4 regions of the Mesorhizobium sp. B2-1-8 genome follow, and region 3 is predicted to be linked to each of the others. Evidence: riboswitches for the same ligand, from Rfam matches in the RefSeq annotation. Region 3 holds a riboswitch; each other region holds the start of a gene.

What was found. A riboswitch is a leader RNA that binds a small molecule or an ion and turns the genes downstream of it on or off. The one in region 3 is predicted to bind cobalamin.
Region 1: another riboswitch for cobalamin. It lies ahead of FJ970_RS16735 (CbtB domain-containing protein); the one in region 3 lies ahead of FJ970_RS15940 (DUF1636 family protein).
Region 2: another riboswitch for cobalamin. It lies ahead of bluB (5,6-dimethylbenzimidazole synthase); the one in region 3 lies ahead of FJ970_RS15940 (DUF1636 family protein).
Region 4: another riboswitch for cobalamin. It lies ahead of FJ970_RS01795 (aromatic ring-hydroxylating oxygenase subunit alpha); the one in region 3 lies ahead of FJ970_RS15940 (DUF1636 family protein).

What each region holds. Positions count from the first base shown of each region.
Region 1 covers NZ_CP083952.1:3,421,976-3,424,168, reverse strand. Annotated here, with positions in the region: gene cobU (bifunctional adenosylcobinamide kinase/adenosylcobinamide-phosphate guanylyltransferase) at 1-76, opposite strand, end outside; gene FJ970_RS16740 (CbtA family protein) at 69-875, opposite strand; gene FJ970_RS16735 (CbtB domain-containing protein) at 891-1,070, opposite strand; cobalamin riboswitch at 1,106-1,305, opposite strand; gene FJ970_RS16730 (aromatic ring-hydroxylating oxygenase subunit alpha) at 1,449-2,193, shown strand, end outside.
Region 2 covers NZ_CP083952.1:5,387,299-5,389,491, reverse strand. Annotated here, with positions in the region: gene FJ970_RS26570 (hypothetical protein) at 1-659, shown strand, start outside; partial or broken gene bluB (5,6-dimethylbenzimidazole synthase) at 827-1,333, opposite strand; cobalamin riboswitch at 1,505-1,684, opposite strand; gene FJ970_RS26560 (histone deacetylase family protein) at 1,807-2,193, shown strand, end outside.
Region 3 covers NZ_CP083952.1:3,250,327-3,252,519, reverse strand. Annotated here, with positions in the region: gene FJ970_RS15945 (winged helix-turn-helix domain-containing protein) at 1-650, shown strand, start outside; cobalamin riboswitch at 680-887, shown strand; gene FJ970_RS15940 (DUF1636 family protein) at 925-1,353, shown strand; gene cobW (cobalamin biosynthesis protein CobW) at 1,355-2,193, shown strand, end outside.
Region 4 covers NZ_CP083952.1:390,309-392,501, reverse strand. Annotated here, with positions in the region: gene FJ970_RS01795 (aromatic ring-hydroxylating oxygenase subunit alpha) at 1-1,034, opposite strand, end outside; cobalamin riboswitch at 1,149-1,351, opposite strand; gene FJ970_RS01790 (DUF680 domain-containing protein) at 1,845-2,042, shown strand; gene FJ970_RS01785 (DUF680 domain-containing protein) at 2,114-2,193, shown strand, end outside.

The sequences.
Region 1 (2,193 bases), 170 kb from region 3:
CCAGGGTTTCGGCGTGCGCGCTCTTGCCGGAGCGCGCGCCACCGATGATGAAGGTCAGCTTGCCGCGATCAGGCAAAGCTGTCGCGCAGGCTGGTCGCCGTGCCGGTGAAGCGTCTGCGCACCACGCCGACGACGGCGCCGAGCACCAGCCAGAACACCAGATTGGTCACCGTCACCGCCACCACGAACTGATGGTGCAGGCCTTCCGGGATCGGTGTTTCGAAACTGTCGGGCTGCGGCGCGCCGACGACATGCGGGGCGACGATCAGCAAGACGGCGAGGATGGTCAACGGCAGCGATCTGCGAAACACGATCAGACCAAGGCCGATGGCGGTCGCCGCCGCCGTTGCCGTCCACCAGATCTGACGCGGAAGAAGATCGGCCGCCGGCATTGCCGGCAGTTCCGGCTGCAGGCCGAGGCCAGGCGCCAGCGTGAACACGGCAAAGCCGGCCAGCCCCCAGAACACGCCCTGGCGCCAATTGCCGATGCCGCCGGCAAACTCGGAAACCGCGACCAGGACCAGCGCGAAACCGATGCCGGTGACGATATTGGCAACCACGCTGAAGGCGAAACGCTCGAAACCGTCGGCCGGCGCCCAGGCTTCGTCTTCCTCCGCCGGCGTCTTGGCTTCGACGGCTGCTGGCGCGGCAGAACTCATCGCATTCCCAGCGGGCGCGACCGTGCTTACGGCGCTGGTATCGGTTGCGGCGGGTGCCGCGCCATGGTCGTGGTGATGGCGGCCGCCGGCCTTTTCGTAGACCTCCGCCTTGAGGATCAGCGGCACTGTCGCATAGGCCTGGATGCAGGCGAGAACGACACCGGCCACGAGCCCCGCGATCGCCGCGACGAACACGACGTTGCGAAACAGATTCATGATGTCAGATCCTCGTCAGTGGCAGGGAAACGCCATCGAGTGGCGATAGTCGTGGGCGGCATTGTGGACCGCATCGATATGCGAGAAACCGACAAAGCCGACGACGAAGATGCCGAGCAGCGCCGCGAGCGCGAGCTGCATGAAGCGCGACTGCGAGGAGACGGAGGCGCCGAGGGAGACGGAAGCGGTAGTCATGTCTTGTCCTTTCGCCCTCCACCCGAGGGCATCGAAGTCAGTTTCCTGTCGCCGGCAGGTCTCCTGGCTCGCGGATAAGCGCCCTTCCCCACCTTCCCGAAGGAAAACCTTCAGTGGCATATGGAGAGGACTACCGCACACAGTTGCGGGGGCAGCCACGGCATTGGACAGGAATTCCTGTCCGCACCGCATTCCCTCTTGGCTCCAAAAAGGAACCGACGACGCTGATGACTATAGGGAAATTCGCCGCGCGCGGCAAACCAAATTCCGACAGCAGCCAGCGCAGGAGCGTCGTATCGGCAAAGCCGCTCCCATCCCGTCCTGATTGACAAACTCCATGGCCGGGTGTCGGCTGGCAACCCTCACAGGAAGCCAGCCATGCAGCCCGATGCCAGCGAGCGCGAGCCCTATAACGGCCTGACCCGAACCGAGCCGTCGCTGCCCTCATCGGCCTATTGGGATCAGGAGAACTATCAGCGTGATCTCGACGCCATCTGGTACAGAAATTGGCTGCTCGTCTGCCGCGAGGCCGACCTTGCCCGGCCTTTGGCATTCCGCACCTTCCGCGTCGGTACGCAGGAAATTCTTGTGTTGCGCGACGAGACCGGCGCGTTGCGTGCCTTCCACAACACGTGCCGGCATCGCGGCTCGCAGCTTTGCCAGGAAAGCGAAGGACGGCTGAAGGCGCGGCTGATCACCTGCCCGTATCATGCCTGGTCCTATTCGCTGCGCGGCGACCTTGTGCGCGTGCCATCGAAGTCGCTGCCTGACGGCTTCGACAAGGCCGATTATCCGCTTTACCGCGTTGCCCTCTCGGTGTGGCGGGGCTTCGTCTTCGTCAATCTTGCTGAAGATGCCGCCGGCTCGGCGCAGTCACCCTTCGACCCGGCCTCCGGCGACCTCGGCAACTGGCCGCTGGACACGCTGGTGTCGGGCCATGTGCTGCGCAAGGTCATGAACTGCAACTGGAAGATTTTCTGGGAAAACTTCAACGAATGCCTGCACTGCCCGGGCGTTCACAAGGACCTGTCGCGGCTTGTGCCGATCTATGGCCGCGGTCTGATGAGCCGGCACGACGATCCCGAATGGGCGCGCCATGCCGCCAATGATGCGCCGGAGTTTT
Region 2 (2,193 bases), 2.1 Mb from region 3:
AGAACCAGATCGCCTACGCCAAAGAGGTTGTGACCGAGCGTTTTGCCGAGGCGAACATCCTTTTCGTCGTCGACCAACTGGTCAAGGGCGCCATCCGCGCCATCACCGGCCTGCTCGGCGGCATCGCAGCCTTCCTGCCCATTCCGGGCCTGAGCGGCCTGGTCTCGTTCATCAACACGGTGATCCGCCTGTCGCTCACCTATGTCGACGAGATCATTCTCGGCTACAACATCCGCATCAATTCGTCCTCGCCGTTCGAGACGGCGCGGCAAGGCGTCGTGCTCTACGCCCAGAACGGCAAGACAATGGTCAGGAACGCGGTCTGGCTGGCGGTCATCATGTGGGGCGTCTCCTTTGTCATCTTCCTGCTGATGCTGGCGCCGGCAGCCACTATTCTTTACGTCATGCCCGGTCAGCTCGCCGGTTGGGCCTTCGTTCTGGCCATCGTCTTTGCCTGGGCTTTCAAGGCGGCCTTCATCGAGCCGTTCGCCATTGCCTGCCTGATGCAGGTCTATTTCAAGACCATCGAGGGCCAGGTCCCCGATGCCGCCTGGGACGCCCGGCTCGCCGAAGCCTCGTCAAAGTTCCGGGAACTCAAGGACAAGGCGCTCTCCACCTTCGACGGTTCGCGCTGGGGTACGGCCGGCGCGACGCGCTGATCGGCGAGGTTTGCCGGCGCAGCGGCTACGGTGTTGAGGCGGGCCACCGTGGATTTGAGCGACGCCTCACCCTGGCCGCAAAACGTCTCGCTCATGATCAGGTCGGGCAGCGGCAGCCGTCGGCCCCAGCCATGCGTTTCGAGGTCGGGTTTGGGCGCGAACTCGGAAACACGGCCAACGCAGAGATAGGCGATCGGCGTCACGTGCTCGGGGATAGATAGAAGGCTTTTCAGCGCTTGCGTCTCGATGATGCTGACCCAGCCGACGCCAACGCCCTCGGCGCGTGCCGCCAGCCAGAAATTCTGCACCGCGCAGACCGTGCTGTAGAGATCCATTTCCGGATTGTGCCAGCGTCCCAGCGGCGAGCCTTTCGAACGCTCGCGGTCGCAGGTGATGCAGATGTTGAGCGCGCTTTCGCAAATGCCTTCGAGCTTGAGCTTGCGGTAGAGCGCCCGCCGGTCTGCCTCGATTGCCGGCAGTTCCTGTTCGCGGGCGGCCAAGAACAGGTCGCGCACCTCCCCCCGTCGCGCGGCATCGCGAATGACGATGAAATTCCAGGGCTGCATGAAGCCGACCGACGGCGCGTGATGGGCGGCAAGCAGCAGCCGCGCCAGCACCTCGTCGTCGATCGTCTCCGATGTAAAATGGCTACGCACGTCGCGCCGCGTGAACATGGCGCGGTAAACCGCGTCGCGCGCAATCTGGTCGAATCCATCGCCCATTGCAGCGGTCATATCTTCCGGCATCGCTTGTCCCCTTGCGATTGCAGCAGTTCAAATTTTCAGAGCGTACTTTGTGCGTCCAAGAGAACGCACGTCGCTCTGACGTCATCCGCCTGACCATGCGGATGACGATGCCTGCCAGGCCGGTCTTCTGGCTCGGGATCAACCCACGTCCGGTGCCTTCCCGTCATCGACAGTGGCACTTACCGGCGCAGTCCCCCTCACAGCGTTGGGCACGCCACGGTATCAAACCGTGTTCCCGATTCTCCCGCTTTCGCGGGCACCAGGCAGTAGCGGCAGTCTTACGCCGAATGGCCGGCGACGCCAATGCCCGCAGCGACATGAATGGACGCAGGTTCGATTTTCCCCAGCGATCAGGCCGCAACGCATGGCCATCGCCGCGCCGGGGCACTAGATAGGGGGACATGGCCACTCGTCTCTACACGCACCCGATCTTTCTCGAACACATCACCCCGCCCGGTCACCCCGAGCGGCCCGACCGCCTGCGCGCCATCGAACGCGTGCTCGACGACGAAGCTTTCGCCGCGCTCGACCGTGTCGAGGCACCGCAAGGCGACGAGGCGACCATCCTTTACGCGCATCCCGCCGATTTCGTCGCGCGTGTCCGCGCCGCCATCCCCGACGAAGGCATTGCCCGCATCGATGCCGACACCACCGCCAGCCCGAAGAGCTGGCAGGCCGCGACCACGGCGATCGGCGCCGCCAACGCCGCCGTCGACGACGTCTTTGCGGGCCGCGCCGACAATGTCTTCGTCGCCGCCCGGCCACCTGGGCACCATGCGGAAAAGACC
Region 3 (2,193 bases):
TCGAGCGCTTCTACGACTTGCCGGAGCGCGTGCTGCCGCAGGCGATCCTCGACCTGCCAGTACCAGCCGCCGAGGATGCGCATCGCGAATTGCTGCGCATCTCCGCCCGCGCCCATGGCGTGGCGACATCAGGCGACCTGCGCGATTATTTTCGACTCTCCCCCGCCGACATGAAAGGCCGCCTGGAGGAACTGGTCGAGACCGGCGAGTTGCTACCGGTGCGGGTCGAGGGCTGGGACAAGCCGGCATACCTTCATAGGGACGCGCGCTTGCCACGCAAGATCGACGCCCGCGCCCTGCTGGCGCCGTTCGATCCGGTCGTCTTCGAGCGCTCGCGCAGCGAGCGGCTGTTCGATTTCCGCTACCGCATCGAGATCTACACTCCCGCCGACAAGCGCCAATATGGCTACTACGTCCTGCCCTTCCTGCTCGGCGACAGGATCGTGGCGCGCGTCGACCTCAAAGCTGACCGGCCGGCAAGTGTCCTGCGTGTCCATGCCGCTTACGCCGAGCCCGGCGCACCGCCCGAAACCACCGCTCAGCTCTCCGAGGAATTGAAGCAGATGCAGGGCTGGCTTGGCCTCGAACGCATCGAAGTGACGCCCGCCGGCGATCTAGGCCCGGCGCTGTCCGACATCGCGGTGTCGTAAGCTCGCGTTGACACCGCTGCCCGCAAGAGCCTAAATCCAATCCAGACGGTCTCCTCTCGGCAAAGGGAGGGGCCAAGAGGGAATGCGGTGCGGGATTGAAAATCCCAAATCCGCGGCTGTCCCCGCAACTGTGAGCGAAGAGCCAAGGCCGAAAGCCACTGGGATTGTCCCGGGAAGGCGGCTACCCAAGGCGATGACCCGCGAGCCAGGAGACCTGCCGTCTGGAATGCAAGAATCCGATCGCCCGGCGGGTTTTCCGGGCAAGGAGCCTGATTTGGATCGCGACAGCAGTTTTTCGGCTGAAACAACGGACATTTCGTCCGGCGGGGATGATTCCCTGGCCGGCATCACTGTCATCGTCTGCGCCTCCTGTCGCGACGAGACCGGCTCCGATGCTCATCCCCGGGCCGGCGAACTTTTGGCTGAAGATACGCGCCAAGCCGCCTCGGGCGACAACATCCGCATCCGCACCGTCGAATGCCTCGGCAATTGCAAGCGCCGGCTGAGCGCCGCAATCCTGCGCGACGGATGCTGGAGCTATGTGTTTGGCGATCTGACCCCGACCAGCGGTGCCGATCTCGTCACCGGCGCGAAACTCTTCGCCACCTCCAGCGACGGCCTCATTCCCTGGCGGGGCAGGCCCGATAGCCTCAAACGCGGCCTCGTTGCCCGCATCCCTCCCCTCGACATGCTGAAAGACTGATATGACCGCATCCGTTTCCCGCGTTCCCTGCACCGTCGTCACCGGCTTCCTCGGCGCCGGCAAGACGACCCTTGTCCGCCATCTCCTGGAAAACGCCGGCGGCAAACGGATTGCCATCATCGTCAACGAGTTCGGCGACATCGGCATCGACGGCGAAATCCTCAAGGGCTGCGGCATCGACACCTGCCCCGAGGAAAACATCGTCGAACTGGCCAATGGCTGCATCTGCTGCACCGTCGCCGACGATTTCGTGCCGGCGCTCGACCAGATCCTGTCCCTGACGCCGAAGGTCGACCATATCCTGATCGAAACCTCGGGCCTCGCTCTGCCCAAGCCGCTGGTCCAGGCTTTCCAGTGGCCGTCGGTGAAGAGCCGCGTGACCGTCGATGGCGTCATCGCCGTGGTCGACGGTCCCGCACTTGCCGAAGGCCGGGTTGCCAACGACATGGAAGCCCTGCGGGCGCAGCGCGCCGGGGATGAAAGCCTCGACCATGATGATCCGGTCGAGGAAGTGTTCGAGGACCAGATCGCCTGCGCCGATCTGATCATCCTGTCGAAGAGCGACCTGATGGACGCCGACGGCTCGGCCCGCGCTAACAGCATCATCGGCAAACACGCCGCCCGCGCCGTGAAGATCGTGCCGACGTCTCATGGCAAGGTCGATCCCTCGGTGCTGCTCGGCCTCGGGCTCGCCGTCGAGGACGATATCGAGAACCGCAAATCCCATCACGACGGCGCATTCGACCACGAGCATGACGACTTCGACACGTTCATCGTCGACATTCCCTCGATCGCCAATCCCGACGAGCTGGCAAAGCGCGTCGCCGCGGCCGCCGAACA
Region 4 (2,193 bases), 2.9 Mb from region 3:
AGATCGTAGTCGACGCCCTCGACCGCATCCTTGTGTACCAGCCATTTGGTCGTCACCGCCGTCTCCGTGGCGCTGACCGGCAGCACGCGGAAGGTGACGGCATGGTCGATGAGGATATGATTCCAGGTTGTCGGGTAGTGATAGTGCATCAGCGTGCCGATCCGGTCGGCCGAAACGCTGTCGGACAGGTTCTTCTTCACCGCCCGCTTGCCGGTCATCGTGTAGCTCTGGGCATCGCGCAGCAGCGGCGCGCGGGTGGCGCGGTATTGCCCGGCCGGGTCGATGCGGAATTTGCTGGGTAGGCCAGCAGCCTCGCATTTCGCCCAGTGCGCCAGCATCTCCGGATCGCTGTCGGCCCCTTGCACGCCGGTCACGGTCGGTGCTTCCGGGAAGGTCTTGCACAGCTCCGGATGATTGCCCGCACAATGATAGCATTCGCGGTTGTTTTCCCAGACCAGCTTCCAGTTGCCCTTCTCGATGATCGTGCTCTCGAAGGCGATCTTGGCCTCGCTGAGCCGGTGCGGCTTCAGATAGGGCTCGATCATCGCCCGCATCGGCGCGAAGTCGGCGGGCTCCTTGGCCAGGCAGATGAAGACATAGCCGGCGACGCTTTCGCAGGCGACCGGCTTCAGCCCGAACTGGCTCTTGTCGAACCCATCGGCCATCTGGCGGGCGAACAGCAGCCGGCCGTCGAGCTCGTAGGTCCACTGGTGATAGGGACAGACCAGTTTGGCGGCCATGCCCTTGTCGGTGTTGCAGACGCGGCTGCCGCGATGGCGGCAGGAATTATGGAAGGCGTTGATCTTGCCCTGCTGATCGCGCACCAGCACGACCGGATAATCGCCGATCTGCACGGTGATGAAGCTGCCCGGCTTGGGCAACTCGCAATCATGGCCGATGAACAGCCAGTCGCGATACCAGATCAGCTCCATGTCCAGCTTGAAGTAGTCCGGGTCGGTGTAAAAGGGCTGTTCCAGCGAAAAGCCTTGTTTGCGGCTGTTCAAGAGCCTCAGCATGTCGTTGCGCGCGTCCATGTCCTGTCCTCAGTTTCAAGGACTGAACTGGTGGTGATTGAGGAAGGACTGGACGCAGATCGGCAAAAAGCCGGACAAACACCATCCGCCTCTTGACCGCCCACCGCGATCAGTCGAGTTCTGGCCATCTCGGGCTGGTTTCCGGGCTCTGGAGTTGTCCTTGCGGACCATCGCGACACCTTCCCAGGCCTTCGCCCAGTGGTCTCCCGTTGCGACTTGAACTCCACCACCGTTGCGGGGGCAGCGCCGGAATCTGACCGGCTTCCCAATTCTCCGCTCCGTCGTCACGCAGCGGCACCTGAGATGCCTGATCTAATCACGGCAGGCTTTGCGACATCGGCACGAAAGCGACATCGCATCCATGCGGCGCGACACGCACGCTGGATCGCCGTGACAGGGTCGTAGCCGTTGGAATCGACCTCCGTCGCCAGACGCGCCGGCACCGTTTTCGACCCCTTTGCCGCGGGCGAGAAGGTTAACGGTTTCAAAAAGTGACTATTAGCAGAGTCTAAAATCGAACCGAACGGTTCGTTTCTGTTGACGGTGCGTGCAAGAGGGTGTGAACGCCGAGCCTCCGACACAGTTGATGATCGAGGCGTTGGATTTAGATAACCAATTGATATCACGAAGAAAAAGAGCGGATGTGGAAAGCCCTGGTACAATTTCAAGTGGTGGAGTCATGGTCCACGCTGAACAACTTCGTGATTGGAAACGGCCGCGGGGCTCTCCCACATCGGAGCTGTCCGAACGACGCGATTTTAATCCCAAGACACGCCGCTAGACGGACGGGAAAATACTGGAGTACCCAAAATGAAAAAGATTGTTCTCACTGCCGCCGCCCTTCTGGCGATTTCCGGCAGCGCCTTCGCTGGTAGCGACAATTACGGTGCCAATCAGCCCGCATCAGCCGTGGACAGCTCGTACACCGCTTCCACCTCCACCAAGACGTCGGAGCCGGTTGCTCAGGCGCCTGCTCAGGGCAGCGATCGCAACCTCTTCGGTCGCTAACGGCCTATCCGCACGGATGGCGGGCTTGCCCGCCGGTCCGGTGGAATTCAACAAATTCAGGAGTGTCTAAAATGAACAAGATCCTTATTGCCGCCGCCGCCGTTCTGGCTATTTCCGGCAGCGCTTTTGCCAGCGACAACTATGGCTCCAA